2 regions of the Lichenihabitans psoromatis genome follow, and region 2 is predicted to be linked to the other one. Evidence: riboswitches for the same ligand, from Rfam matches in the RefSeq annotation. Region 2 holds a riboswitch; the other holds the start of a gene.
What was found. A riboswitch is a leader RNA that binds a small molecule or an ion and turns the genes downstream of it on or off. The one in region 2 is predicted to bind cobalamin.
Positions count from the first base shown of each region.

Region 1 (14,853 bases), 1.4 Mb from region 2:
AAGGTTGCGAGGCCGCGCGCGCCACGGCCACAGGAATGGCGGCCGTGACGGCCGCGATGATGGGGCAGGTGCAGGCGGGCGATCATGTCGTGGCGGCCAAGGCGCTGTTCGGGTCCTGTCGCTACGTGGTCGAAGAATTGTTGCCGCGGTTCGGCGTGGCGTCGACCCTGGTCGACGGCGAGGATCTCGATCAATGGCGCGCTGCCATGCGGCCAGAGACCAAGGTGGTCTTTCTGGAAAGCCCAACCAACCCGACCCTGAGCCTCGTCGATATCGCGGCTGTGGCCGAGATCGCCCATGCGGGCGGCGCTTTGCTCACGGTCGATAACGTCTTCGCCACGCCGATGCTGCAGAGCCCCTTCGAACTCGGCGCCGATTGCGTCGTCTATTCGACCACCAAACACATCGACGGGCAGGGGCGCTGCCTCGGCGGCGTCATCCTCGGCTCGCAGGACTTCATCGACACCAAGATGCAGACCTTCCTGCGGCAGACCGGGCCGGCTCTGTCGCCGTTCAACGCTTGGGTCATGTTGAAGGGGCTCGAAACGCTGCCATTGCGCGTCGCGGCGCAAGATGCGAGCGCCAGCCGCATCGCCGATTTCCTGGCGGATCACAAACAGATCTCCCGCGTCATCTATCCGGGCCGCGACGACCATCCGCAGGCCGAACTGGCTCGGCGTCAGATGAAGGGCGGCGGGACGCTGGTGGCGTTCGACGTGGTCGGCGGTAAGCCGGCGGCATTCCGCTTCGCCAATGCACTGAAGGTCATCCTGATCTCGAATAATTTGGGCGATGCCAAAAGCCTGATCACCCACCCGGCCACGACGACGCACCAGCGTCTCAGCGCCGAGGTGCGCGCGGGTCTCGGGATCAACGACGCCATGCTGCGGTTGTCGGTCGGGCTCGAGGACGTGCATGATTTGCTCGAAGACATCGGCCGGGCGCTCGACCACGCCGATTGACCATCACGGTGAACGCCGCTCGCAAAAGAACGCTCGAAGCCATTTTTTTGCGGCGCGTCCTCTAGTAAGGTCGGTCGGCACGATACGGCTTTGGGCGGAGCTTCGGCATGTATACGGCAGTAACGCACGACATTCAGGTCTCGGTCTTCCCCGAATATCTGGCGGACCGGTCCGACCCGAAGAACGACCGCTATTTCTGGGCTTATACGATCGAGATCGCCAATATGAGTCGGCTGCGGGTTCAGCTGCTGTCCCGCTACTGGCAGATCACCGATGCAAACGGCCATGTCGAGGAAGTGCAGGGACTGGGAGTCGTGGGGGAACAGCCGGTTCTCGAACCCGGCGAGTCGTTTCGCTACACATCGGGCTGTCCGTTGACGACGCCAAGCGGCATCATGACCGGGACCTACCATATGGTCGACGACGCCGATCACACCTTTCCGGTCGCGATCCCGCCCTTCTCGCTCGACAGTCCGCAGGCCAAGCGGGTGTTGAACTAGGCCGATAGGCCTTCGCAACACGCATTGATGAACTGCTGGATCAGTCGCGCGCGCTCGACCTCGATGCGGCAGCGAAGACTGCGCCCTTCCCGGGTCTGCATGACCAGTCCGATGCCGATCAACTGCGCGAGATGATGCGACAGCGTCGATTTCGGAATCCCGATCCGATCCTGGATCTCGCCGACGGAATGGCCCGTCTCGCCTGCTTTGACCAGCAGGTTGAAGATCTGCAGCCGGTGCGGATGGCCGAGTTCGGCAAGGCAGCGGGCCGCTTCCTGAAAAGCGAGTGGTTTTTGAGACGGTTCGAGGCTCATCAACATCCTTTAAGCGAGGATGGAGCGGCGGCTGCCCGTCTATCGACGCGTGGGTGCCGCGTGTTGGTCTGATCGGTGATGGTCAAGATCAGCCTGTGCAATGGGCCCCGCCACAGACCGATGGATGAACGATCGAACAGACGAAACACTGCACGTGCCCTCGATTGGTTTGATAGTTCTAGAATATTGGGAATATAAGGTTTCGGTCAATCCCGGAGCTTCCACATGTCTGTTCAGACCGTCCCCTCTTTGACAACCGGAAGCTGTCTTTGCGGCGGCGTCCGCTTCGCCATCCACGGACCGCTGCGTCCCGTGACGGTCTGCCATTGCATCATGTGCCAACGGGCCAACACTCACGATGGAGCCTATACGGCTTGCGCGCCCGATGCGCTGGAGCTGCGTGAAACCCGCAAGCTGAAATGGTATCGATCCTCGCCGTCCGCGCGGCGCGGCTTTTGTTCGGGCTGCGGCGCGCAATTATTCTGGGAGCCGACGGCTCGATCCCACATCAGCATATCGGCCGGCAGCCTCGATCGACCCAATGCTCTGGTGGAGGGGCGACATATCTTCTGTGAACAAAAGGCGGACTATGAGCCGGTCGCGGCTCTCCACTCCGCTGCGGTTCCGGCTTGCGATTGACACGCTCGCCCACGACCCGCTACCACAAGCCTGTCCAAAGGTCCCGCAAGGGATGGCCTGGCAACAGGCCTAGGGAATGCGGTGCGGGCCTCGGCCCAAGACCGCAGCTGCCCCCGCAACTGTAGGCGGAAAGTTTCGGCGTCATCAGAGCCACTGGGTTCCGCGCGAGCGGCCCGGGAAGGCGACGTCGAAGCGTTCGTATCCGCGAGCCAGGAAACCTGCCTCAGGTCACAAGAAGCGCGCGCCGGGCGGGGTGTCCTGGAGGCTGTTCGGTCGAGCCGTATGCTTTCGACCCGATGATCCGGCATTTCTGCTGGAGCGCACCACCCGTCTGAACGCGCCGTGATGGCGTGAGGAGAACTGGGTGGAGCCGACACCGACGATCCCCGATCACGACGCCGCATCCGCTCCTGTGCGGGTGATGGTTTGCACGACATGCCGGGCCGAAGGCGAGCCCAGCCTGCCGATGGAGGACCGCGCCGGTGCGCGCCTCTTCCGCGCCCTCTCCGACGCGACGAGCGAGGATGCCCGCGTCGACCTCGTGCCGGTGGAATGCCTCAGCGTCTGCAAGCGGCCCTGCACGGTGAGTTTCGCGGCGCCCGGCAAGTGGACCTACATCTACGGCGATCTGCCGGCCGAAACCGCCGCGCCGATCATCCTCGACGCGCTCAAGCTTTATGCGGCCGCCCCGGATGGACTGATCCCGTGGAAGCTGCGGGTCGATGCCATCAAGAAGGGCGTCGTGGCCCGTCTGCCGCCCACTCCCGCGTCCGAAACAGGAAAGACCCTCGTATGACATTGCTCGCCAAGGTTCCGGTTACGGTCGTGACGGGCTTTCTGGGTGCCGGGAAGACGACCCTCATCCGCCATATTCTGGAAAACGCCGGCGGTCGCCGTCTGGCGCTGGTCATCAACGAATTTGGCGACGTCGGGGTCGATGGGGACATCCTACGCTCCTGTGGGATCGAGTCCTGCCCGGAGGAAAACATCGTCGAACTCGCCAATGGCTGCATCTGCTGCACGGTCGCTGACGACTTCGTGCCCGCTATCGAAGCCCTGTTGGCGCTGACGCCGCGCCCCGATCACATCATCGTCGAGACATCCGGTTTGGCCTTGCCGAAGCCGCTCGTCAAAGCCTTCGATTGGCCGGGGATCCGGGCGCGTCTGACGGTTGATGGCGTCGTGGCGGTCGTCGATGCCGCCGCCGTTGCGGCCGGCCGCTTCGCCGACGATCCCGAAAAGCTCGCGGCGCAACGGGCCGCCGATGCGTCTGTGGATCACGATAATCCGCTCGAGGAGGTCTACGAGGATCAACTTCTCTGCGCCGACCTGATCGTGCTGAACAAGACCGATCTGGTGAGTGCCGAGGACCTCGGCCGCGTGAAAGCCGAGATCGCCGCCACCATTCCGCGTGCCGTCAAGGTTGTGGCGACGCAGGACGGCATGCTCGAAGCCGCGATCCTGCTCGGGCTCGACGCCAAGGCCGAGGACGATCTCGCGGCGCGGCCCTCGCATCACGATGCGGAAGAAGGCCACGACCACGACGATTTCGATAGCTTCGTGCTGGCGGTGCCGGCGCTGAGCGACCCGGAGGGTCTGCTGGCCCGCCTCGCAGAGGTCGCGGCCAAGCATGATGTGCTGCGGATCAAGGGTTTTCTCGATCTGCGCGGCAAGCCGATGCGGCTCTTGGTGCAGGGTGTTGGCACGCGGTTCCGCCAGCAATTCGACAGGCCTTGGCGGGCGGGCGAGGTTCGGCAGGGGCGCCTGGTTGTCATCGGCCAAAAGGGCATCGACCGTGCGGCCATCGAGGCGGATCTCTCGGCCCTAACGGCGGAGGCAGCCTAACGGCCGACCATGCATCTGCTGCAAACCCAGGAACGCACGCTCGACGATGAGGCGGCCGCGATCGATCTGGCCCTGAGCCCGGCCGATCTCGTCGTCCTGTCGTTTACAGACAGCGATCTTGCCGTGTCTGCAGCGGCGTTCGACGCCATAGACGGCCAAATGCCGAGTCTTCGGGTCGCCAATCTGGCGCGGCTCAAACATCCCTATTCGGTCGATCTCTTCGTCGAGACACTCGCGCCGTATGCGCGTTTCGTTCTGGTTCGCTTGCTCGGCGGGCTCGACTATTGGCGTTACGGTGTCGAAGAGCTCGGCGCGGCGGCGCGGCGCTACGGCTTTCACCTCGCCGTGGTGCCTGGCGACGGCCGTGAGGATCTGCGCCTCGACAAGGCCTCGACGCTGCCGCAGGACGATCTCCGACGGCTCTGGGCCTATTTCCAATCCGGTGGTTCGGCCAATATTGGGCAAGCCTTGCGGTTCATGGCGTCGCGCGCCGGTCACGCGATGGCGTGGGACGAGCCCAAGCCGGTCCCGCATGCGGGGCTGTTCGAGGCGGGATGTCGGGCCGCTTCCGACACGGCGCCCCATGCCCTGATCCTGTTCTACCGCTCGGCTTTGCTGGCCGCCGATACGGCGCCGATCGAGGCTCTGGCCGATGCGCTCGCGGCGCGCGGCGCGCGGGTCACGAGCCTGTTCGCCACCAGCCTCAAGGATCCGGACAGCAAAGATGCGATCCGCGCCGCGCTGCAATTTGATCCGCCGCAGGTCATCCTCAACACCACCGCGTTTTCGGCGCGGTCCGGTCAGCGGGCCGCCATCACAGATCGGGCCAAGGTTCCGGTGCTGCAGGTCATGCTAGCGGGCGCGACCGCCGAACAATGGTCGGCCTCGACACGCGGTCTTGGGGCCGCCGATCTCGCCATGAACGTCGTGCTGCCGGAGGTGGATGGTCGCATCATCGCAGGGGCGATCTCGTTCAAGGCCGATGCGGATCGTCGGTCCGATCTCGAATTCACGCGGATCGTCCATCGCGCCGAACCCGACCGGATCGCGCATGCGGCCGACCTCGCGATAGCCTGGGCCAAACTCGCTCGCAAACCGCGCCACGCGCGCCGAATCGGCTGTGTGATCTCGGATTATCCGGGCCGCGACGGCCGCACCGGTTACGCGCTTGGTCTCGATACGCCCGCCAGCGTCCTGACGATCGCCGATCACCTGCGCGAGGCAGGTTTCTCGATCGGGGCGATGCCGGATTCCGCCTCGGTGATGCGGCAACTCACGGCGGGTGATCGCGCGCCGGTTCTGTCGCTGGCGGACTACCGTCTTCTCTTCGAGAGCCTGCCGCCCGCTTTTGCCGCCTCGGTCATGGCCGCCTGGGGCGATCCGGGTGACGATCCGGTCGTTAACGACGGGCAGTTTGCTTTTCCGATGCTGCGCTCGGGCACGTTCCTGCTCGCGGTGCAGCCCGATCGCGGTGCGCCACACAACCGGCGGACCGATTATCACGACACCGCGCTGCCGCCGTGCCACGCCTATGTGGCGTTCTATCTTTGGCTGAGGGTCGTCGAGCAAATCGATGCGATGATCCATCTCGGGACGCATGGCACGCTCGAATGGCTGCCCGGCAAAGCTGTCGCGCTGAGCCAGTCCTGCGGACCGGAAGTCGTGCTCGGCCCGGTGCCGGTCGTCTATCCGTTCATCGTCAATAATCCGGGCGAGGCCGCGCAGGCGAAAAGGCGTATCGCGGCGGTCACGATCGGGCATCTGACGCCGCCGCTGATGGAGGCCGGTCATCACGGGGTGACGCTGGATCTGGAAGCCCTGTTCGACGAATACGCTCAAGCCGTCACGCTCGATCAGCGACGCGCAAAGGTGCTGGCCAAGCTCATTCTGGACAAAGCCGCCGAGAGTGGCGTCGCGACCGACTGCGGCCTCGACGCGACGGCCGACCCGGATGCGACCCTGGCGGCGCTCGACGCTTGGCTCTGTGACATCAAGGAGATGCGGATCGGCGACGGTCTCCACGTCTTCGGTCGAAACCCGGCCGCCGTCATTGAAGGCGCAGAGGGCTGCGGGCCGGCTGAATGTGCCGGCCTTCTGACGGCGCTGGATGGCGCGTTCGTCCCGCCCGGTCCGGCCGGAGCGCCCTCGCGTGGGCGGCTCGACGTGCTGCCGACGGGCCGCAACCTGTTCACGGTCGATCCCCGTGCCGTGCCGACCCGGACGGCCTATGATCTCGGTAAGGCGCTGGCGAGCGAGGTCATGACGCGATACGCGCAGGATCACGGCGACTGGCCGCGCAGCTTGGTGCTCGACCTTTGGGGCAGCGCCACGATGCGGACGGGCGGCGACGATCTCGGGCAGGCTTTCGCGCTGATCGGCGTGCGTCCACGCTGGGATCCGGCGTCGAGCCGCGTTCTCGGCTACGATATTCTTCCGTCTGCGCTCCTCGACTGGCCGCGGGTGGACGTGACCTTGCGGATTTCCGGGCTGTTCCGCGACACCTTTCCCGAGCAAATCGCGTTGTTCGATGCCGCGAGCCGCGCGGTCTCGATGCTGGATGAGACGGCGGACGACAATGCCCTTGTGGCGGCGGCGTGCGCGGGGCCGGACGGCGCGCTTCCGCCGCGTGTGTTCGGCGCCGCGCCGGGGCAATATGGCGTCGGCATCGCCCGCACGATCGCGGCAGGCGCCTGGGAGAACCGAAGCGAGCTTGGCGAAGCCTATTTGGCCGCGACCTCGCATGCCTATGGGGCGGGCGAGGGTGTCGAGGCGAGCGCTGCTTTCCGGGCGCAGGTGGGCTCGGCCGATGTTTATCTCCATGTGCAGGACCAGCCGGGCGCCGATCTGCTCGATGCGGCCACCTATGCTGACCATCAGGGGGGCTTCGCGGCAGCCGCCTCCGCGCTCGGCAATACGCCCGCGCTCTATCAAGCCGATACGAGTGTGCCTGGACGGCAAGCGGTGCGTAGCCTTGCCGAAGAGATCGCGCGGACGGTGCGCGGGCGCGCCGGCAATCCACGCTGGATCGCCGGACAGATGCGGCACGGCCATCGCGGAGCGGCGGAGATTGCCGAAACGGTCGATAATCTCTTTGCCTTTGCGGCGACGACAGACGTCGTGCCGAGCCGGCATTTCGATCTTCTCTTCGAAGCGACGTTAGGCGACGAAGCCGTGCGGGATTTCCTGTGCGACAGCAATCCGTTGGCGGCCCGCGCCATCGCGGAGCGCTTCACACAGGCGATCGACCGGCAGTTCTGGACCTCTCGCCGCAATTCCGTCGCCAGCATTTTGGCCGAGATGCTGGAGGGAGGCGCGTGAGCGGGCTCCCTCCCACAACAGAGGACACCGGGAGGCGCGTGAGCGGGCTCCCTCCCACAACAGAGGACACCGGGAGGCGCGTGAGCGGGCTCCCTCCCACAACAGAGGACACCGGGAGGCGCGTGAGCGGGCTCCCTACCAAAGCAGAGGACACCGGGAGGCGCGTGAGCGGGCTCCCTCCCACAACAGAGGACACCGGGAGGCGCGTGAGCGGGCTCCCTCCCACAACAGAGGACACCGGGAGGCGCGTGAGCGGGCTCCCTACCAAAGCAGAGGACACCGGGAGGCGCGTGAGCGGGCTCGGCGGGATGCGGGTCGGCTGGTGTCCGGGCGCGTTGCGGCCGATGATGGCCGGTGACGGCCTCCTGGTCCGTCTCAAGCCACGCGCCGCCGGGCTTTCGGCCTCGCAATGTTTGGCGGTCGCGGACCTCTCGCGGCGATTCGGGAACGGCATCATCAACATCACCGGACGTGGCAATCTGCAGCTCCGGGGCGTGCAGCCTGCAGGGGTCGATCAGCTGGTGTCCTGTCTCGATGCCCTGAATCTCCTCGATGCGACACCGGACGGCGAGGCCGTCCGCAACGTCATCGCGAGCCCGCTGGCGGGTCACGATCCCGATGCGCTGGTCGACATTCGCGCAATCGTCACAGCGCTGGAAAATCGACTGGCGTCGGATCCCGCGCTCTGGCGCCTGCCGCCGAAATTCGCGTGGAGCGTCGATGACGGGGGCTATCTCTCCGTTGCCGATCGGCCGGTCGATGTCGGGTTCGAGGCGATGGTCGGACCGAATGAGGTTCGCTTCGCGATTCGGCTCGATGGCGGTGACGTCGTCGGCTCCTGTTTGGCCGATGCGGTCGTACCGACCGCTCAGGCGCTGGCGGCCGCGTTTCTCGAACTCTGCGCCGTTTTTCAGCTCGAGCCTCACCGCATGCGTGATCTCGTCGCGCGTTGCGGTGCCAAGACCATCTTGGCGCATGCGGGCGTCTCCCGGGCGGACATTCCGGCTCGGGAGCGCCCCGAGCACCTGCCGATCGGAGTGGGGCGGCGAGCCGCCTCGTCGTGGGTCGGGGTCGCGCCGCCGTTCGGTCGATTGGAGGCCGGTGGCCTGGCGGCTTTCGCATCCGCGGTCGCCAGCGGCCCGATCCGTGCGACGCCCTGGCGCACCCTGCTGGTTCCGGGGCTGGACGAAGCGGAGGCGGACCGGATCTGGGCGAGCGTTAGAGGAGAGTTCGGTGGGGCCTCGGGCCTTATCGTCGATCCGGCCGATCCGCGCCTGCGGGTCGCCGCCTGTTCCGGCGCCCCCGCCTGTCTCCGCGCCACGACGCCGGTGCAGGAGGATGCCGGAATCCTGGCTGCCGCGCTGATCATGCCAGGCTCCGGCACCCTGCTGCACGTCTCGGGATGCGCCAAGGGCTGCGCCTATCCGGAGGCCGCGGCGATGACCTTGGTCGGGAGGGAGGGCATCTATGATCTCGTGCGCGACGGCAAAGCGGGCGACCGACCGGAAACGCAAGGGCTGACCCGCGGCGACATGCTCGCGATCATGGTCGACCGGGCACAATCCGTGGGATACGCAGCATCCTCAAGGCTCCGGGAGCAAGCGTTCTGACCACCTATGATTATATCCGCGATGGCGCGGAGATTTATCGCCGCTCGTTCGCCATGATCCGCAACGAGACCGACCTCACTCGCTTCTCGCCGACGGAAGAGCGGGTCGCGGTTCGGATCATTCACGCCTGCGGCATCGTGGAAGCCGTCAACGACATCCTGTTTTCACCCGGCGCGGTGGATTGCGGCATCGCGGCCTTGCGTCAGGGGGCGCCCGTGCTCTGCGACGCCCATATGGTGGCCGATGGCGTGACGCGCGCGCGGCTGCCGGCCGGCAATGCGGTGATCTGCACCTTGCGCGATCCGCGCGTCCTGGCTCTGGCGCAGGATCTCGGAACTACACGGACGGCCGCCGCCATGGAGCTTTGGCGCGAGCATCTGCCGGGATCGGTCGTGGTGATCGGCAATGCTCCGACCGCTCTGTTCCGCCTCCTCGAATTGCTGGATGACGGCGTCGGCGCGCCGGCCGTCGTGGTTGGGATGCCGGTCGGCTTCGTTGGAGCCGCCGAATCGAAAGATGCCCTGTTTCAAGATGGCCGCGTGCCAGCCATGATCGTCAGGGGTCGTAAGGGTGGCAGCGCGATGGCGGCGGGGGCGGTGAATGCCCTCTCGAGCGCAACCGAATGACCAGCCTTTCACGCGCGGGGCGGCTATTCGGCATCGGGCTCGGCCCCGGCGACCCGGAGCTCGTGACCGTCAAGGCGATGCGTTATCTGCAGCGCGCGACCGTAGTGGCCTACTTCGCCAAAGCGGGACGGTGCGGCATCGCCCGCACGATCGCGACCCCATGGCTGTCGCACGGCGTTCGCGAGCTTCCGCTCCACTATCCGGTCACGACCGAGATGCCGTTCGACGGAGACGATTACGTGTCGCTGCTCGGCGCGTTCTATGCCGACGCAGCCGATCTTCTCGCGGTCGACCTCGCGGCCGGACAGGATGTGGTGCTACTCTGCGAGGGCGACCCGCTGTTTTATGGGTCGTTCATGCATCTCTACAGTCGGTTGAGAGAGCGTTTTCCGGTCGAGATCGTGCCAGGGGTGACCGGCATGTCCGGGTGCTGGACGGCCGCCGGCGAACCGATGACCTGGGGCGACGACGTGCTGACCGTGCTGCCCGGCACGCTGGCAGCCGGAGCCTTGCGCGAGCGGATGACCGCGAGCGATGCGATTGTGATCATGAAGCTTGGGCAGAACCTGCCGAAAGTCCGCGCCGCGCTGGATGCGGTCGGCTTGCTCGATCGGGCCATCTATGTCGAGCGTGGCACGATGGAGGGTCAGATGATCCTCCCCCTGCGGGAGAAGACCGACGATCACGCGCCCTATTTCGCCATCGTGCTCGTGCCCGGGCAGGGGCGGCGGCCATGACGGGTGGATCGCTCGCCGTCATCGGCCTCGGGCCGGGACCGGCCGACTGGCTGACGCCCGAGGCCTCGAGGCTGCTCGGCGAGGCGACCGATCTCATCGGTTATGAACCTTATTTGGCGCGTGTCGCCGACCGGCCCGGCCTGATGCGTCACGCGTCCGACAATCGGGTCGAACTCGACCGGGCGCGACACGCTTTGGCGCTGGCCGCCTCAGGGCGGCACGTCGCGGTCGTCTCGGGCGGCGATCCCGGCGTCTTTGCCATGGCGGCGGCCGTGTTCGAGGCGATCGAGGCGGGAGCGCCTGACTGGCGCGGGCTCGACATTCGGGTCGCTCCGGGCGTGTCGGCCATGCAGGCTGCCGCAGCTCGGCTCGGTGCCCCGCTCGGCCATGATTTCTGTGTCATGTCGCTCTCGGATAATCTCAAGCCCTGGGCCATCATCGAGAAGCGGCTGCGGGCCGTGGCCAACGGCGACTTCGTGCTGGCGCTTTATAATCCGGCCTCGAAGGCGCGGCCGACGCAACTCGCGGACGCGTTCGCGCTGCTGCGCGATCTCAAGAACAGCGACACACCGGTCGCCTTCGCGCGCGCGGTGGGTCGACCCGACGAGCGGATCGTCATCACGACGCTCGAGCAGGCTGACGCCAGCCTTGCCGACATGAGCACGCTGGTGCTGATCGGATCGAGCGAGACACGGCTCGTCTCGCGCCCCGACGGTTCGGCATGGCTGCTCACGCCGCGTCATTACGGCGTGCCGCGTTGAGCCTCGATCCAGGCCAGCACGGCGGCGAGATCGTGCAGGACGAGGCCGCTCTCCCGGCTTGGGGGGGCGATCAGGATGACCGGGAGCGCCAGGGCGCGGGCCGCCAGAAGCTTGTCGAAACTTGCGCCGCCGCCGCTGTTCTTCGTGACCAGCACGTCGATCCGCTCGGCGTGCAGCAGGTCGATTTCCTGGTCCACCGGGAAAGGTCCCCGCGCCAGAATCACGCGATGGTCGGGCGGCATATCGGCGGGGGCGGGCGGGTCGATTGTGCGGATCAGGTAATGGTGCTGTGGCGCAGCCAGAAAGGCTGCGAGGCCGAGCCGGCCGCTGGTGACGAACACGCGTTTTTGCGTCGAGCCCAGCGACAATGCGGCCTCGTCCAAGCTGGTGACGGTCGTCCAACGGTCGGTCGGCTCGGGTCGCCAGGGCCGGCGCGTGAAGGTCGCGAGCGGGATTCCGGACAATCCCGATGCTGCCGCCGCATGGGCCGACATACGCGCCGCGAAGGGGTGCGTGGCATCGATCATGGCGTCGATGCGGGTGTGGCGCAGATAGTTGACCAGTCCCTCAATGCCGCCGAAGCCGCCGATCCGATGCGGAATGGGCGGGAGCAGGGGCGTCAGCGTCCGACCCGCCAAGGACAAGATCGGTGCGACGTCACTTCTGCCCGCAAGCGCACGCGCCAGCGCGCTAGCTTCGCTGCTGCCGCCGAGGATCAGAAGTCGCAGCGGTTGGTGTTGCACGGGGTCATCCGATGAAGCCGGCTCCTTGGCTGACGCTGGTCGGCATCGGCGAGGATGGCCTTGATGGGCTGTCGTCTGCCGCACGACGCGCCGTGATGCAAGCCGAGCTGGTCGTCGGCGGCCGTCGGCACCTCGCTTTGGTGGGCGACACGCCGGGCACACACCTGCCGTGGGGCTCGCCGATCGAGGCAACCTTTCCGGCCATTCTGGCGCGGCGCGGCAGCCCCGTTTGCGTCCTGGCCAGTGGTGATCCGTTTCACTACGGGATTGGCTCCGTTCTGGCCCGGCATGTCGATCCGGGCGACATGACGTGCCTGCCGCATGCCTCGAGCTTCAGTCTGGCGGCAGCCCGCCTCGGTTGGGCGCTTCAGGATTGTGGACTGGTGACGCTGCACGGTCGCCCGCTGCAACGGATCGTGCCGTTTTTGCGTCCCGGCAAGCTCATCTTGGCGCTGTCGTGGGACGAGACGACCCCGGCGGCGCTTGCAGCTTTACTCGTGGCACGCGGGTTCGGGCTGTCGCGCCTGACCGTGCTCGAAGCGATGGGCGGACCGCGCGAGCGGATCACCTCCGCGCTCGCACGAGACGTCTGCCTCGACCGTGTCGATCCGTTGAATGTCGTCGCGGTCGAAGTTTTGGCCGACGCGACGGCACGGGTGCCGCCGATAACGCCGGGCCTTCCCGACGACTGGTTCGAGCATGATGGCCAGATCACCAAGTCACGCATCCGGGCCCTCACGCTATCGGCTCTTGCGCCTCAGCCGGGCGGTCTGTTGTGGGACGTCGGAGCCGGATCGGGATCGGTCGGCATCGAATGGATGCTGTCGTGTCCCGACAATCGCACCGTTGCGATCGAGTCCGATCCGGTTCGCGCCTCTCGTGTCGCCCGCAACGCGGCATCGTTCTGGCTGGCCGATCTGCGCGTCGTCGAGGCACGTGCACCTGACGGACTGCAGGATCTTCCCCGGCCCGATGCGATCTTCATCGGCGGCGGCGTGACATCGCCTGCACTGCTCGACTTTTGCTTGGGCGCGCTCGCCCCCGGCGGTCGGCTGGTCGCCAATGTGGTCACGCTCGAGGGCCAGATGCTGCTCGGAGCCGCCTTCGCGGCGCATGGCGGCGATCTCGTGACCGTCAACATCGCTCAAGCCGATCCGGTCGGGCGCTTCCATGGCTGGCGCGCCGCCATGCCGGTCACCCAATGGGTCTGGGTCAAGCCATGACCCGCCTGGTTGCGATCGGGGTCGGGTGCCGCGCCGGTTGTGCGGACGACGCCATCACGCGGCTCGTCGAACAAGCGCGTGCGGCTCTGCCGGCGCGCTATGCCGCATGCGGGATGGCGCTTTACACGATCGAAGACAAACGCCACGAGGCAGGACTCGTCAAGGCGGCCGAGCGCCTTGGCCTCACGCTCGCATTCCTGTCGCGCGACTTGTTGCGGGACGCAATGCCGGGTGTCGCGACGCGTTCGCCCGCTGCCGAGGCCCGGTTCGGTGTCGCATCGGTTTCCGAGGCAAGCGCGCTTGCCGGGGCAGGGCTAGGCGCGACCTTGCTGGTCAAGCGGATCGCCGCCGAGGGAGCGACCTGCGCCATCGCGGCGCCGCCGGAGGACACGCCATGACGGTTCACTTCATCGGGGCTGGCCCCGGTGCGCCCGACCTCATCACGATCCGGGGGCGCGACCTCATCGCAAGCTCGCCGGTCTGCCTCTATGCCGGATCGTTGATCCCGGCGGCCTTGCTGGATCACTGTGCGCCCGGCACCCGCATCGTCGATACGGCGCCGCTCAGCCTGGAGGGGATCGAGGCGGAGTTCCGACGCGCTCACGCGGCTGGGCAGGACGTCGCCCGCCTCCAATCGGGCGACCTGTCGATTTGGAGCGCGCTCGGCGAACAGATCCGGCTCCTCGACCGACTCGGAATTCCATACACGGTCACGCCGGGCGTCCCGTCCTTCGCGGCGGCCGCGGCAGCGCTTTGCACTGAATTGACCTTGCCGGCCCTCACCCAATCGGTCGTCCTGACCCGAACCGGCGGCCGTGCGTCGGCGATGCCGCAGCGCGAACAGCTCAGCGCCTATGCGGCCACGGGAGCCACGCTGGCGATCCATCTGTCGATCCACAAACTCGATGTGGTGCTGGCTGAGCTGATCCCCTTTTACGGCGTGGATTGTCCCGCTGCGGTCGTGGTCCGCGCATCGTGGCCGGATGAGCGCGTGTTTCGTGGCACCTTGTCGAGCCTGGGCGCGGCGGTGGCGGCCGATCCGGTCGAGCGCACGGCACTCATCTTGGTCGGTCCGGTTCTCGGCTCGGCGGATTTTCGCGCGAGTGCACTCTACGATGCCGATTATCACCGGCGTTTTCGCGGCGGCATGGCCTGAGCTGTCAGGCAGTGGTGCGGCAGCCGCTTTCGCCGACGACGCGACCGTCGCGGTCGATCAACACGATATCGAGATCGATGCCCGGACCGAGTGTCGCGGCGGCCGTCTCCCAGGCCGAGGTGGCGACGGGTCGCCCAAGATCGATCCCGCGTTGCTGCATCACATCAAAGGCTTGAGCGATGGTGTTGACCTCCCTGATTAGCGTAACGTCATCCTGCGTGGCGCCGATGCTGACCGCCTTATCGCTCAACCAGGTCCGGTCGACCTCGCCGCGTTTCGAATGAAGATCGAGGAGGCCCTGGCCAAGTTTGCTGATCTTGGCCACGCCGCCCGCGATCGTGACGCGGGGAACCGGATGGCGGCGGAGATACTTCAACATGCCGCCGACGAAATCCCCCATGTCGATCAAGGCGGGGTCG
Region 1 covers NZ_CP036515.1:3,173,917-3,188,769, forward strand. The annotation lists gene metZ (O-succinylhomoserine sulfhydrylase) at 1-962, shown strand, start outside; gene apaG (Co2+/Mg2+ efflux protein ApaG) at 1,070-1,462, shown strand; gene EY713_RS14730 (ArsR/SmtB family transcription factor) at 1,459-1,776, opposite strand; gene EY713_RS14735 (GFA family protein) at 2,002-2,415, shown strand; cobalamin riboswitch at 2,437-2,655, shown strand; gene EY713_RS14740 (DUF1636 family protein) at 2,780-3,211, shown strand; gene cobW (cobalamin biosynthesis protein CobW) at 3,208-4,260, shown strand; gene cobN (cobaltochelatase subunit CobN) at 4,270-7,578, shown strand; gene cobG (precorrin-3B synthase) at 7,869-9,188, shown strand; gene EY713_RS14760 (precorrin-8X methylmutase) at 9,242-9,814, shown strand; gene EY713_RS14765 (precorrin-2 C(20)-methyltransferase) at 9,811-10,551, shown strand; gene cobJ (precorrin-3B C(17)-methyltransferase) at 10,548-11,312, shown strand; gene EY713_RS14775 (cobalt-precorrin-6A reductase) at 11,294-12,055, opposite strand; gene cbiE (precorrin-6y C5,15-methyltransferase (decarboxylating) subunit CbiE) at 12,067-13,278, shown strand; gene EY713_RS14785 (cobalamin biosynthesis protein) at 13,275-13,676, shown strand; gene cobM (precorrin-4 C(11)-methyltransferase) at 13,673-14,434, shown strand; gene EY713_RS14795 (cobalt-precorrin-5B (C(1))-methyltransferase) at 14,439-14,853, opposite strand, start outside.
Region 1: linked by a shared signal. The riboswitch ahead of EY713_RS14740 (DUF1636 family protein) and the one ahead of EY713_RS08260 (HoxN/HupN/NixA family nickel/cobalt transporter) in region 2 are both predicted to bind cobalamin.

Region 2 (14,853 bases):
CAAGAAATTTCCGTCGTCTGCATCTCGCTGCTCGATCAGGTGAGCGGCACCACTGAGTTGTCGGCAAGCCAAATTTCGACGATCGCCGACACGTGGCTGCACGTGTCTTATGTGGCGCGCGACGGCGAACGCAACCGTGCTTTGACGATCGTCAAATCGCGAGGGACCGGACATTCGAACCAGGTTCGTGAATTGGTGCTCGACGCGTCGGGGATCGATCTGGTCGAGGTCTATGTCGCGGAGGGAGAGGTGCTGATGGGCAGCGCTCGAGCCCAGAAGGAAGTCGCCGTCAAGCGGCTCCACGTTCTCGAACAGATCGCCGCGGAGCGTGCGCGTCTCTCGCTCGATCGGCAGATTTCGGAGGCCCGCGCCCATGTCGAGGCCGCGAACCTCGAACTGGGCTGGAAACAGAAGGAGGTGGACCTGTTGATCGCGTCAGAACAGAGCCGCCTCGAAACCAGCCGAGTCGACGCGATCGATCGATTGAGCCTCCGCCGGGGCGACGATGACGGACCGGTCACCGAAGGCGGAACCACCATCGTTCCCGTGAACCCGAGATGACGGTCGAACCCGCCGACATGCCCGACCGTCGCGAAAAGGTGCCCGGCGAAGGCCGTCCCGAGACGCTGGCACGCTTGACCCTCTACGTTGCACGAGCGACGCCGAATTCTCAGCGCGCGGAGATCAATCTCGCGCGCGTGATGGACGTTCTGCAGGGCCAACTGCTTGTACCGTCGCTCGACATCGTCGATGTGTTCTCGCAACCCAAGCGGGCGCTCACGGCCGGTGTCGTGGTAACGCCGACCCTCATCGGCGTGAACGCGCATCAACGGATCGTGTTGATGGGCGATCTGGCCGATCATCTCCACTTATTGGGCGTCATTCGCGATCTTTGTCTGAAAGACGCCGCGCCGCCAGGGTAGCCGAAAGAGCGCGATGCGGATGCTGGCGCAGATCATGCGAGTCAGCCCTGAGCGCGTTCTCGGATGCTGCTCATTGAGTTCTACTGGTCCGACCTTCCACGCACGGCGAGACGAGGGGAGGGTCGCGGCCCCATCTCTTGGAGAAACCCATGCAGCTTTTGGACAGCACCTACGGCAAAGGCCGCGTCCGCGTCATGCGGCTGTCGGGCGATGGCGACCATCGCGAGGTTCGCGAACTCACGATCCAAGCCATGCTGACCGGCAATATCGCGCCGGCCTATGTCGAGGCCGACAACACCACCACCGTGTCGACTGATACGATCAAGAACGTCGTCAATGTGGTGGCGCGCGAGCAACTCGAGGCGGGTCCGGAAGTCTTCTGCCGTGCCGTGGCCGTGCGCCTTCTTGAACAATATCCCGGCATGACCGGCTCCACGGTCTCGGCTCGGGAAATCCGCTGGACCCGCCTGACGGTGGATGGCGCCCCGCATCCACATGCTTTCACGCTGGAGGCCAACGGCCAGGGCACCGCCAGCGTCGTCATGGATCGCAACGGCGATCACGTCACATCCGGGCTTTCGGGTTTCACCTTTCTCAAGGCGACCGCCTCGGGGTGGTCGAACTACGTGAAAGACACCTACACGACGCTGCCCGAAACGCAGGACCGCATCCTTGCCACCAGCATGGACGCAACATGGCGCTGGTCACGCGATCCCAGCGATTTCGCGACCGCCAATGCCCGCGTCGTCGCGGCTTTTATGCGCGTCTTTGCGACGACATACAGCCATAGCGCGCAAGACAGCATGTATCGCATGGCTTGCGCGGCGCTCGAGGACGTGCCCGAGATCGAGAGCATCCGGATGGCTTGCCCGAACAAGCATTACCTGCCGGTCAACCTCGGTGCATTTGGGCTGGATAACCCCAATCGCGTGTTCACCTCGACCGACGAGCCCCATGGGCAAATCGAGTGCACCGTCGGCCGGTAAGGCGGTTTCGCTAGAGGCTCGATTCGTCGAAGGCAACACCCCGATCGCGCAAGCGGGCGGGCCTCGCAAATTGCACGAGCGGCTTGCCGTGACGCGCCGAAGGCGCGACATGCGCCTCGACGCCGAACACATCCCGGATCATATCGGCCGTGATGATCGCGTCCGGCTTACCGGCGCACACCACGCGGCCGCCTTTGAGCACGACGATCGTGTCGCAGAACATCGCCGCGAGATTGAGGTCGTGCAGCGCCACGATGCTGGTGGCAGGCAGATCGGCGACAAGCGACAGGATCTCGAGCTGGTGCTGCACGTCCAGATGGTTGGTCGGCTCGTCGAGCAGCAATTCGGTCGGTGTCTGAGCCAGCGCCCGCGCAATCTGAACCCGCTGGCGCTCGCCGCCCGAGAGGGTCGTCCAGGGCTGATTGCGACGGCCGTCCATATCGACGTGGACCAGCGCCGCCTCGATCGCCGCCCTGTCGATGTCCGTCATCGGGGAGAGGGGTCCCCGATGCGGCGTGCGGCCGAGCCGAACCACATCGAGGACGGTGACCTGAGCATCGGTGGTGGCCTGTTGCTCCACGAGGGCGACCCGCCGGGCGATGTCGCCATGCGACAGGGCCGTCACGTCGACCTCGCCCAAGGTGATGACGCCGCTGGCGACCTTGCGAAGGCGGCATATCAATCGAAGCAGGCTCGACTTGCCCGATCCGTTCGGTCCGACGAGGCCGAGCATCGAGCCGGGCGCGACGTCCAGTGTGACATCATCAACGATGATCTTGCCCGACACGATCCAGCGGACATTCCTGGCCGCGATGCTCACGCCGACACCCTCGACCGATAGAGAATGAACGCAAAGGCGGGCGCACCGAACAGGGCCGTGACGACGCCGATCGGCAAGACCTGCTGCGGGATGATGATCCGGGAGATGATATCGGCCAGCACCATGAAGATCGCCCCGATCATGACCGAGGCCGGCAACAGGCGCGCATGGCTCGGCCCGACGAGGAAACGGGCCGCGTGCGGGATGACGAGTCCGACGAAACCGATCGACCCGACGAGGCTGACCATGGTGGCGGTCATCAGCGCCGTGAGACCGAACAAGACCACGCGGACGCGGGTGACCGGAATGCCGAGCGAGGCGGCCGCATCCACCCCGAACGTGAAGGCATCGAGCGCGCGTGCGTGGACGGTGCAGATGATGAGGCCCGCCACGGCGACGGGAGCCGCCAGATACACATCCGGCCAGCGAACGCCTCCGAGACTGCCCAGGAGCCAGAACATGACGCCGCGCGCCTGTTCGGCACTCGCCGAGGTGGTGACGATATAGGACGTGAGGGCATTGAAGAGCTGCGATCCAGCGACCCCGGCCAGGATAATTCGATCGCCGCCCCCGCCGGAGCCCGCCGCCAGGATCGCGACGAGCATGACGGCCAATACGGCGCCGAGGAACGCGCCGCCCGACAACGAAAGAAGGCCACCGCCGAAGCCGACGATCAGCACCACGACGGCCCCGGTGGACGCGCCGGCCGAAATCCCCAGCACGAAAGGCTCGGCCAGAGGATTGCGGAGCAGAGCCTGGAGAATCGCACCGCAGAGCGCGAGTGACGCGCCGCAGGATGCTGCCACCAGCGCGCGGCTGAACCGATAATCCCAGATGATGCCTTCTTGAATGGGGCTGAGCGGAAATGCGGTCCCGAACAACTTGTTGCTCACGGCCCCGAGCGTCGTGCCCAGCGGGATCTTCATTTCGCCGATCGACACCGCAACAGCGATGACGCCCAGAAGCGCTACGGCCGCCACAACCAAGAGCCCGACGCGGCTTGCCCATGTATCGGTAATGATCCGCGGGTCTATCACTGAGGCTGGCCGAGCGCCTTGATGCCGTCAGCCAACGCTTCGAGACCATCGATGGTCCGCATCGAGGGGTTCATCGACATCGCATCCAAGACGACGAAACGCTTGTTGCGCACGGCGTCGAGATGGCTCACGACCGGATCGGTCCCGAGGAACTTCAGCTTGACGTCCAAAGCATCGGCCGGAAAGCGGCGACGATCCATTCGAGCGATGACGATCACCCGAGGGTCGGCCGCCACAATGCTTTCCCAACTGGCCAGCGGCCATTCATCCTCCGTCGTGATGACGTTCCGGACGCCGAGCGCCTGCATCATGAAGGCGGGAGCACCGTTCTTGCCGGCCACGAAGGCGTCGCCTTTCACGTCCTTGCTGGAAAACCAGAACACGATCGGCACGGCTTTGGCGTTGCTGCCCGATGCCGTCGCCACAGCAGCGGCCTCGCGCTTTTTGAGGTCGGCGATCAGCGCGTCGCCCCGGTCGCTGATATCGAAGATCGCGGCCAGTTCGTGGATCTCCTGATAGACGAGTTGCATCGTGAACAATTGCTTGCGGACGCCGTCGCCGCCCGTCGTGTTATCTTTTTCGACGCAATCGGCGGGCGACACATAGGCCAGGATCTTCAAGTCCGAGAATTGTTCGCGCTTGCCGACGCTGCCGTTTGGGCCGATGTGCCACTCATATTGTGCGGCGACGAAATCGGGCTGCTGCGCCACGACGGCCTCGAAACTCGGATCGTTATCGGCCAGACGTTTGATCTTGGCATTATCGGCCTCGTAGGCTTTGAGCACAGGCCCGAACCAGACCGCCGTCCCAACGATTTTGTCGGCTAGACCGAGCGCAAGCAGCGTTTCGGTCGTGCTCTGGCCGATCGAAACGACCCGCTGCGGGGCCTTGTCGACCGTCAAGGTCGAGCCGCAATTCTTGATCGTCAGGGGATAGATCGTGGCTGCTGCAGCCGGAAACGATGCCCCTCCAACGATGGCATAGGCAAGTGATCCGAAAACAGCGAACCGCAATCGTCGTTGATTGAACAAGGCCATGATCCTTACTTTTTTGGGCGCCAACAAGCCGCACGGCGCGAGCCAGCAAGGCCGCGACCGCTGGGGTCGAACGAGGGGTGAGACAAGACAGAGAGCGGGATCTTCGCCGGCGTCGCGGCACGCGACGCACGATCGGCCGGTCTGCTACGGCGTCAGCGAAACGCGCCCATCAAACGCGAGGCGGTGGCGCAATCTCTACGGATTGGGGTCGAAGAAGGCGGCGTCGAAGCTGCATCGCAATCGCTCCTGCGTCCGGACAACCCCGCCCGGATGATGGATTTCACTGCGACGGCAGGTCTCCTGGCTCGCGGATCTTGGCTGTTCGACCTGCCTTCCCGCTTGCGCCGGTGACGGAGCTTGCAGTGGCATGATGTGATGACACATCACCAAGGGCGTCGAGCGATCCGCCGACAGTTGCGGGGGCAGCCATGGATTTGGCGCGAGCCTCACCATGTTCCCTTTTAATCCCTCTCGGGAACCGTCAAGCTTGATCATAGCTGTCCGTTCGATCATCGGTCAATCGGGCGGCTCGAAGCAGAAGGCACCGCATCGCAGCCGAAAGTGAAGTCGCCGCGATAGTTATATTATAACATTTTTGGACACAAGGGGGACTTCACAGAGCGATCGTTGGTTCGCACACTGAATGACGCGCTCACCCTGGCCGGTCGGCTTCACGCCTCGCCGGACCGTTACCGTGCCATCGGATCGGAATGCTGTCGATCGTGGCTCAACGCCTCAGCAGGGCAATCACGGCATCGAAAATCGTGAAGCCCGCGACCGGAGCCAAAAGCAACATCAGCAGATTGAAGAAAATCAGCCAGATCACGATCTTTTCCTGGCGCTTGGTGATGCGGACTTTCCGCGGCTTGGGTTCCCACGGTCCCGGATGGGGAAACTGGTTCTGAAAGTCGACGAACAAGGGTGACCTCCCACCGTGCGCCTGATCAGATGCCCGATCCCGGCATCGTCCGGCAGGAGCTCACTGTCGAGGAATCAGACATCCTCTGCCTGCTCCCGCAATTTAGAACCAACATCGGTTGAAACGACAGGGACTCGTCGTCGCAGGAGCCCGGACGATGTCGCGCGATCGACCGAACCGCGCGCATCACTGACGAACGGTGCTGCAAAAGCACTGCCCACATCGCAACGACACGCGTGTCGGAAAGAGGCTTGACCCGAACGCGACAGGCTCGTCAAATTGAAGCTGATGGTGCCCGCGAGGGATTAAAAGGGAACGTGGTGCGGGCGGTAACGCCTTTGCCGCGGCTGCCCCCGCAACTGTAAGCGACGAGCTTCCTTCACAATGCCACTGGGCTGCATGGACCCGGGAAGGCGAAGGCTGCAACGACCCGCGAGCCAGGAGACCTGCCATCTTGGACGTCAAAGCAGAATCGCCGGGCGGGGTGTCCTGGTGTGCGAACCCCAATGTCATGGGGCCAGTTTGCGATGACTTGCAACGTCACAAGGCAGCATCATCCATGTTAAATCGAATCAGGCAACTCCTCGACGAGAGCAGCCCCGATCTTAAAGGGCGTCTCATCGCGATCTATGTCGTCCTCGCCATCCTCAACGTTGGAGCTTGGATCTGGGCCTTTATCGCCTTCCATGACAATCCGACCCTGTTGGGTGTGGCACTGGTGATCTACGGGCTCGGTCTCCGCCACGCGGTCGACGCGGATCACATCGCAGCGATCGACAACGTCACCCGCAAACTCATGCAGGATAACCAGCGACCGGTGTCGGTCGGCTTCTTCTTCGCCATGGGTCACTCGGCCATCGTGGTCATCGTGGCGGCTCTCGTCGCGGTCGCGACCGGGGCGCTGGCGAGCTTCCAATCGTTTCAGGCGGTCGGCGGCACGATCAGCACCAGCATATCGGCGCTTTTCCTCCTCATCATCGCGGCAATGAACATCGTCATCTTCGCCTCCATCTACCGGAGCTATAGGCGCGTCCGAGCCGGAGGCGTCTATGTCGAAGAGGATCTCGACATCTTGTTGGGCAATCGGGGCTTCCTGGCTCGAATCTTCCGTCCAGCCTTCAAGCTGGTGACCAAAAGCTGGCACATGTTCCCGCTGGGATTCCTGTTCGGACTCGGTTTTGACACGGCGACCGAAGTCGCGATGTTCGGCGTCTCGGCGGCTCAAGCCGCCAAGGGCGTCCCGCTCACCGCCATTATGGTGTTTCCCGTACTTTTCGCGGCAGGTATGTCGCTGATCGATACCACCGATGGCGTGATGATGCTTGGCGCCTACAACTGGGCTTTCGTGAAACCCATGCGGAAGCTCTATTACAACATGACGATCACGCTCGTCTCCGTGATGGTTGCGTTGCTGATCGGCGGCATCGAGGCACTCGGATTGATCGGCGACAAGCTCGACCTGAAGGGCACATTCTGGGACGGCATCGGCGCGCTTAACGACAACTTCAACAATCTCGGTTTCGTCATTATCGGCATCTTTATCGCGGCCTGGGTCGTGTCTTACGCGGTCTACAAGATGAAGCGACTGGACGAGTTCGATGTCGCCCTCTCGCCGAAGCCTAGTCACCAGTCGTGACCGCCGGCGCGGCACCAGTACCATCAAAGGTCGCCGCGCCGTGGTCGTTGCTTCGTGAGACAAAGCGTCCAAGGTGCAGCCGGAGGATTGTCTTGACAGGTCACCTTCTCTGGTTGCGTCTAGGCGTGTGACAGCCTTCCGAAGCTCATCGATGCGGCACGCGATTGCCGCACTTTTGATGATCGTCCTGACGCTTGCCGGCGTCGGACGAGCGCTGGCGGCTCCCTCCGATCTGATGCCGTCCTTCGGGTCCATCCCCGGCGTCGCAATGCCGATCTGCCACGCGGACGGCGGCGGTTCATCATCGAACCCGAGCGACCCGACGCATCACGACTGCTGCGATCAATGCGCTTTGTCGGCGCCGATCCTGACCTCCAGCGCCCCATGTCCGACCATCGTCACACCCGCCAGCCATGCCGTTCTCCGCTCGGCCGTCGTGTCCTGGGCGGCCCGTCTAGCGCGTGCGCGCTCGCCCCGCCAACCGCAGGGGCCTCCGTCCGCGTGACCTGAGACACGCCAACGGTTTTCTTTTCTGTCCGCACCATCACCCGGCCGCTTCTCGAGCAGCATCGGAACACTCGCGTCGCGTCGCGGCTCGTGTCCGGTGACATCGCTCGACGCAGCGTCTGCGCTTCGGCGACCGGGTTGGTGTCGGGTAACTCAGGACATCTCCCATGCATAAGGTTCACGCGGCCGGCTTCGCTGTGCTCGCATCTCTGTCCCTGCTCTCCAGCGCGCCCGCTTCGGCGCATGACGTGAAAGTCGGCGATCTCGTCATCGAACACCCTTGGGCTCGTGCGACGCCCGGTGGCGCGCAAGTCGCCGGCGGCTATCTCACGATCATCAACACGGGCACTGTCGCCGATCGCTTGACCGGCGGGTCGCTCGAGGCCGCGACCACGGCCGAGTTTCACCAGATGTCGACGACCGACGGCATCATGACCATGCGCCCGACCGGCCCACTCGACATCCCGCCCGGTGGCCGCCTGACCCTCGATCCGTCGTCGAAACACATCATGTTCCTCGGCCTGAAAAAAGGCCTGAAAAAAGGCGAGACGATCGGGGGCACTCTGGTGTTCGACCATGCCGGGACGGTGACGGTGAGCTTCGATGTCGAGGGCATGGGCGCCAAGGGACCGTCGCAGACGCCATCTGTGCAACCGAGCACGAAGGCCGGTCATGCAGGGCAATCGATGCCCGGCATGGACATGGACTGAGGGGGAGGAAGCCCGTGTCCAAGACCTTGTCGCTCGACGCCGTGCCGGCGTCCGCTCCCCGCTCGTCGCTCTATCGAGCGATCTGGCGCTGGCATTTCTACGCCGGACTGCTGAGCGTCCCGTTCATGATCCTGCTGGCCGTGACCGGCTCGCTTTATCTCTTCAAAAGCGAGATCAATCACACGGCTTTCGCCTATCGCAATGTGGTGAAAGCGGAGGCGACGCCGATGCAGCCGCCGAGCCGCCTTGTCGACAAAGCGTTGGCGGCTGTCCCTGCAACACAGCTGAAATCCTACGCGGAACCCGCCAGCCCAACCGCGTCGGCCCTCGTCACGCTCAAGGGAGATGCGGGTAAGACCCTCGTCTACATCAACCCCTATACGGGCGAGATCCTCGATACGGTGAGTGCCAACAACGAGTTCATGTTCGTGACTCGCAAGCTTCATAGCCTCGTTTATTTCGGCACTTACGCGAGTTACGTCATCGAGGCGGTCGCCGGCTTCGCTCTGGTCCTGGTGGTGACAGGCTTCTATCTCTGGTGGCCACGCCGCCAATCTGGCGGCGTCATGACGGTGCGTGGCACCCCGCAGAAGCGCATTTGGTGGCGGGACGTGCATGCGGTCACGGGCGCCTTTGCGGGCGTCGTGATCTTCTTCCTTGCCTTCACCGGCATGCCCTGGTCGAAGTTCTGGGGCACCCACATGCAGGATTATGCCTCGCAGGCGGGGATGAATTATCCGCCGGCGCTCTGGGACGACGTGCCGTCCTCGAGCATCCCGATGAGCGAAGCGACGACCAAGCCCGGCTGGGTGATGCAGACGGCGCCCGTGCCGGCCTCGACGCCGACGAAGACGCCCCCGATCGGTCTCGATCAGGCCGTCGCCAACGCTCATGACCTCGGCATCATGCGCGGGTTCGAGATGTCGGTCCCGGGCGACGAGACCGGGGTCTACACGGCCGCGATCTATCCGGCCGATCTTGGCCAGGAACGGACGATCCATTTCGACCAATATACCGGTAAGCCGTTGGTCGATCTCGGCTTCAAGGATTACGGGCCGGTCGGCAAAGCGATCGAATTCGGCATCAACGTCCATATGGGCCAGCAATGGGGCCTCGCGAACCAACTCGTCATGTTGGCCACCTGTTTCGCCATCATCCTGTCGTCGGTCGCGGCCGTCGTCATGTGGTGGAAACGCAGGCCGGTCGGTCGGCTCGGCGTGCCGCCCTACCCCGCCGAGACGCGTGTCTATCGGGCACTCTGGATTGCGGCGGCGGCGCTCGGCCTGCTGTTCCCGCTCACGGGGCTCGCCATCCTGTTGATGCTGGCCTTCGATCTCCTCGTCATCCGCAGCATCCCACCGCTCCGGCGTGCTTTCGCCTGAGATCCAAAGGGCCGCGAGCGTCGCGGTCCGGTTTCTGAGCCGCCAGACGTATCGCGGCCCCTCGCTTCACCCTCACGCATGGAACCCCACGATGACCCGCTTCAATCTCACCCTCGCCCTCTCCAGCCTGTGCCTGATCGGGGCTGCGGCCCCGGCTTTCGCGCATGCTCATCTCACCTCATCGGTCCCGGCCGCCGGCAGTCGCGTCGCAGCCCCGCCCACAGAACTCGAGCTGAAATTTTCCGAAGGCTTGAACCTAGCGTTCACCGGCGTTTCCGTGAAGGAACCGGGCAAGACTGCCGTCACGACCGGCAAGGCGTCTCTCGGCGCAGGCGACGACACGACCTTGACGGTTCCGGTGTCCGACACGCTCGCGGCCGGCACCTACACGATCGATTGGCACGCCCTGTCGACGGATGGCCACAAGACCCACGGGACCTACATGTTCACGGTCAAGTAAACCGCTCAAACGAGCCGCATCGATCATCATCGGTGCGGCTCGTTTGACCGGGCCTATGCACGATATCATCGCTGACCGGCAACGGCAGCATCGTCCTCTTGTCCCTGTTTCGCCGTTGAAGAGAGCCTCCATGCCGCGTTCGACGTTCATCTTGCTCATGGGTCTGTTCTGCTTGCTGGTTATAGCGGGCGTCACCGCCATTACGGTGCAGCAATGGTCACCCTATTCGAGCACGCGCGTCGGTGGGGCGTTCTCGATGACGGAGATGACCGGCGACCCGGTCACCGAAAAGACGATGCTCGGAAAACCGACCGCCATGTTCTTCGGCTATACCTATTGCCCCGATGTCTGCCCCACGACGTTGCTGACACTGACCAACGTCATGCAGCGGATGGGAACTGACGCCAATCGGCTCAATGTGGTGTTCGTGACGGTGGATCCTCAGCGCGACACGGCCGAACAGATGAAACTCTATCTGTCGTCCTTCGATCCACGCATTCGTGGCTTCATCGGCACCGAACAGCAGCTCGCGTCCATGGCCAACCGCTACCACATTCCGTATCGGCGTGTGCAAACCGAGGGTGGCGGCTACAGCATGGACCATTATGCTGGCGTTCTGCTGTTCGACAAGACGGGCCGGCTGGTCGGCGAACTGCCCTACGAGGAGCCCGAAACGAGTGTCTTCGCCAAGCTCGAGACTCTCGTGCGGCCCGACGCCTGCGTGAAAGGGGCACCGCCCCGCGTCGACCTCTGGAGCGGCGTCAGCATGAACGATGTGTGTGCCAGCTAAACCGCCGGCCGGCCGGATCCGCGGGCCGTGAGCCCAGACGTCGCCCTCGCTGTTTGTCGCTTCGGGCATGATGCGGCCGCCCTCGCTCTCTGGGGCCTCTTCGCATTCCTCTGGGCGCTGGTGCCACAGCCTGTCACGACCCCTGTGGCGGATCAGCTCGCCGGGTTCCGGGTCACATCGATCGCCATTACGGTCATCACGACGCTAGCGGCGTTACCGCTCCAAGCCGCCATGATCGGCAATGGCTGGCCGGATGCCATCGATGTCTCGACGCTCCGAGCCGTGCTGTTCGAGACGAGCGTCGGGACCGCCTGGATCGTGCAGTGTCTCGCCGCGATGATGCTGACTTTGACAGTGGTGCGACCAGCCGGCCTGCGCTGCGGCGCCACGGCGCTCGCGTCTGGGCTCGTGGTCGCATCCATCGCGCTCAGCGGCCATGCGGCTATGCACGAAGGCGCTCTCGGCCTCGCGCATCGGCTGAACGACATCACTCACCTGCTCGCCGGCGGCGCATGGGTTGGTGCACTGTTTGCACTACGGCCGCTGCTGCGCGCCCTCGACGATCCAAAGCTGCGACAGGACGCGGGGCTCGCGCTGCGGCGGTTTTCGACCGCCGGGCATTGGGCGGTCGCACTTGTCATCGGCACCGGTGTCGCTAACACGGCGCTCGTCCTGCAACGATGGCCACTCGACTGGACCTCGCCTTATCAGGCTCTGTTATCGGCGAAAATCGGCCTAGTGCTGGTCATGACCACGATCGCGCTCGTCAATCGGTATGTCATCGTGCCCCGGATGGCCGCCTCACGACACAGCGCGATCGGCGCTTTGCAACGCGGCACACTGTTCGAGATCGCGCTCGGCCTCGCCGTCATCGCGCTCGTCAGCATCTTCGGGCTGATCGAGCCGAGCTGACATGAGATGAGGGGAGATGAGCCGGTGTCGACCGGAGCCAAACCGTTCAGGCTTGCGTCGGCGTGATCTGGTCGTAGCCTCTGGCGCGATACACGAGCGTCGACACGATCCAGCTTGCGATGAAAAGCCCGACGACGACGAAGCCGAAATTCGCGAAATTGTCGTTCAGATCGCCAATCAGCGCCCAAAAGCCGCCATCGAGCCCGAGCTTGTCGCCGATCAGCCCAAGCGCCTCGACGCCACCGATAAAAATCGCGACCACGACCGAGGCGGCCGTGATCGTGAGATTATACCAGAGCTTGCGGATCGGGTTCACGAAAGCCCAACCGTAGGCACCGGTCATCAGCACGCTATCGGTGGTGTCCATCAGCGACATGCCGGCGGTAAACAGCGCCGGAAACACCAGGATCGTCCAAAATGATTGACCTTGCGCGGCCTGCGTCGCCGAGATGCCGAGCAGCCCGATTTCAGTCGCCGTATCGAAACCGAGCCCGAACAGAAAACCAATCGGATACATGTGCCACGAGCGCGAGACGAGCCGGAACATCGGACGGAAGATGCGCGCCAAAACACCGCGCCCGGCCAGGAGGCTATCCATCTCCTCATCCAGAACGCGCTCGCCCCGCCGGGCTCTGGAAAACGCCGACCAGATGCCGCGAAGGATGAACAAGTTAGCGAGACCAATCACCAGCAGGAAAGCCGCCGATATCGCGGTGCCGATCACGCCGCCGATGCCATGAAATTCTTCGAGCCGCCCCTGCATCGCCGTTGCGGTCGCGGCGATCGCGACGGAGGCGAGGACCACGATGGTCGAATGACCGAGCGAGAAGAAGAAGCCGACCGATAGCGGCGCCTTCCCGTCCTGCATCAGCTTGCGAACGACATTGTCGATGGCGGCGATGTGATCCGCATCGAAAGCATGCCGCAAGCCGAACGTATAGGCCAGGAACGCCGTCGCGAGCAGCGCCGGGCGATCCGAGAAGGCGATCCAGGCCCAAACCCAGGCCGCGATATTGGCCGATATCAGCAGCGCATAGATCAAACCGGCTTTGGCGCGACCTTGCGGGCGATGGTCGTCGAACGGGTTCAGGAACACGGCCTCTCCTTCAGTTGCAAACCATCTTGCACGAGAGGCGGCGCCGCGGCGACCTGCGATTGACGCATTGACAGCGCTTTTCGTCGCTGCGCGCCAGCGGTGTCCTGCTCGCTCTCAAGGGTTCCGACACCGGATGGCGATGCGACTGATTGCGGGACGGACATAGACATGCCGAGCACCGCCGGCCCGAGCGGGACGCGCCGCGCTTTCCGCTCGATCGTCACTCGCGACAGGCGCTCGCTGCTCGCATCGAGGCTGACTGCGACGACCCCGTCTTGGCGCGTGCCCTTAGGGCTGAACGTCGCGCATGTAGGCGGTCCGTGCGGTCACGGCACTGTTCGTATAGTCGCTGAACACGCCGTCGAGGCCGAGCCGGAAGAAGGTCAGATATTCCCGTTGGGCGTCGCCAGCATAGGTCGCCGCGAGATATTTCTTCTCGTTGCGGAACGTGAAGGCGTGAACGAAGAGGCCGGCCTTGTGGGCATCGGCGATGACGCTCGTTGGGGCCTGCACCTCGGCCTGGGTGGTCGACGGCTTGAACGCGCTGCCGTCCGTATTCTTGTCTTTCCACGGCACGATCTTGAGCGGCAGGATCTGCGGCTTCCATGGCCCGATGCCATCTGCATAGGTCTTGATCTCGGCCAATCCGTCCGGCGTCAGCATCGCATCGAACCAGCGCGGATCGCCCGCGACCGTCCAGTCGAAGGGGCGGCTGTCGGTGATCTCGTTGTAGACGACGCTGCCGGTTTTAAAATCGGTGTCGTAGCCGTCGATCAACTGCACGACTTTTGTCTTCAAGCCATGCGCCACGAGATATTTCAAACTGCCGGGCTCGAAGCTCTGGACGAAGATCGGCGCGGTTTTGGAATTGAGGCCGTTCTGCTCGATGATCTTGATCATCGCATCCTCGAGCGGGTGGCTGCCCGGCTGGCCGCAGCCGTTAGCGATCGCCTGCTCGTCGTTCCAGGTCGGGTTCTTGCTCTCGGGGTAGGTCGAGATCACGCGCCCGGTCTGCAGGCTCTTTGCTTTGGCGATGTCGACGATCTCTTGGTAGGTCAGGATCGGGAACTTGCCATTATAGACGGTCGGCCGCTCGGACGCAGCGTCGTAGGTCGTGCCGCCGAACCAGTCCTTGAGCTCCTTGACCGTGAAGTCGGTAATCGACCAATCACCCGTATGGTCCTCGCCATCCACCACCAGCGATTTCAGGACCGATTTCGGGTCGCGCGGGTCGGTCAGGTCGGTTAGATATTCGGACGGGCCACTCGTGGCGGTTTGCGGCCATGCGACCTTGACCATCAGGCCCGGAACGGTCCGCTTGCGCGCCATGACGTCGGGGTTGGACTTGGCCACCTCGGCCACGTTGGTGTTGTCGCTCAGCCAGGGATTATGCCGGGCCACGAGGACGCAATCCTTGGTGAGGTGCAAATCCTCCTCAAGCGCATCGGTGCCGAGATCGGACGCGAGTTCATATGAGGGCCGCGTCTCTTCCGGCATGAGGCCGGGGAGCCCGCGATGGCCGATCACCAACGGCGGCTTTCCATCGAGAGTCCGCAAAGTTTCGGCGGCTCTCGCGCCGACAGAACACATGGTGATCGCGGCCATCATGGGGGCCATCAACCAGATCGGGCTCGTCTG
Region 2 covers NZ_CP036515.1:1,775,711-1,790,563, reverse strand. The annotation lists gene kaiC (circadian clock protein KaiC) at 1-561, shown strand, start outside; gene EY713_RS08290 (circadian clock KaiB family protein) at 558-923, shown strand; gene pucL (factor-independent urate hydroxylase) at 1,073-1,909, shown strand; gene EY713_RS08280 (ABC transporter ATP-binding protein) at 1,920-2,729, opposite strand; gene EY713_RS08275 (FecCD family ABC transporter permease) at 2,726-3,763, opposite strand; gene EY713_RS08270 (ABC transporter substrate-binding protein) at 3,763-4,797, opposite strand; cobalamin riboswitch at 5,077-5,301, opposite strand; gene EY713_RS08265 (hypothetical protein) at 5,531-5,722, opposite strand; cobalamin riboswitch at 5,995-6,190, shown strand; gene EY713_RS08260 (HoxN/HupN/NixA family nickel/cobalt transporter) at 6,282-7,358, shown strand; gene EY713_RS08255 (hypothetical protein) at 7,510-7,863, shown strand; gene EY713_RS08250 (copper chaperone PCu(A)C) at 8,033-8,575, shown strand; gene EY713_RS08245 (PepSY-associated TM helix domain-containing protein) at 8,590-9,957, shown strand; gene copC (copper homeostasis periplasmic binding protein CopC) at 10,049-10,417, shown strand; gene EY713_RS08235 (SCO family protein) at 10,548-11,207, shown strand; gene copD (copper homeostasis membrane protein CopD) at 11,235-12,119, shown strand; gene EY713_RS08225 (HoxN/HupN/NixA family nickel/cobalt transporter) at 12,166-13,215, opposite strand; gene EY713_RS08220 (glycerophosphodiester phosphodiesterase family protein) at 13,504-14,853, opposite strand, start outside.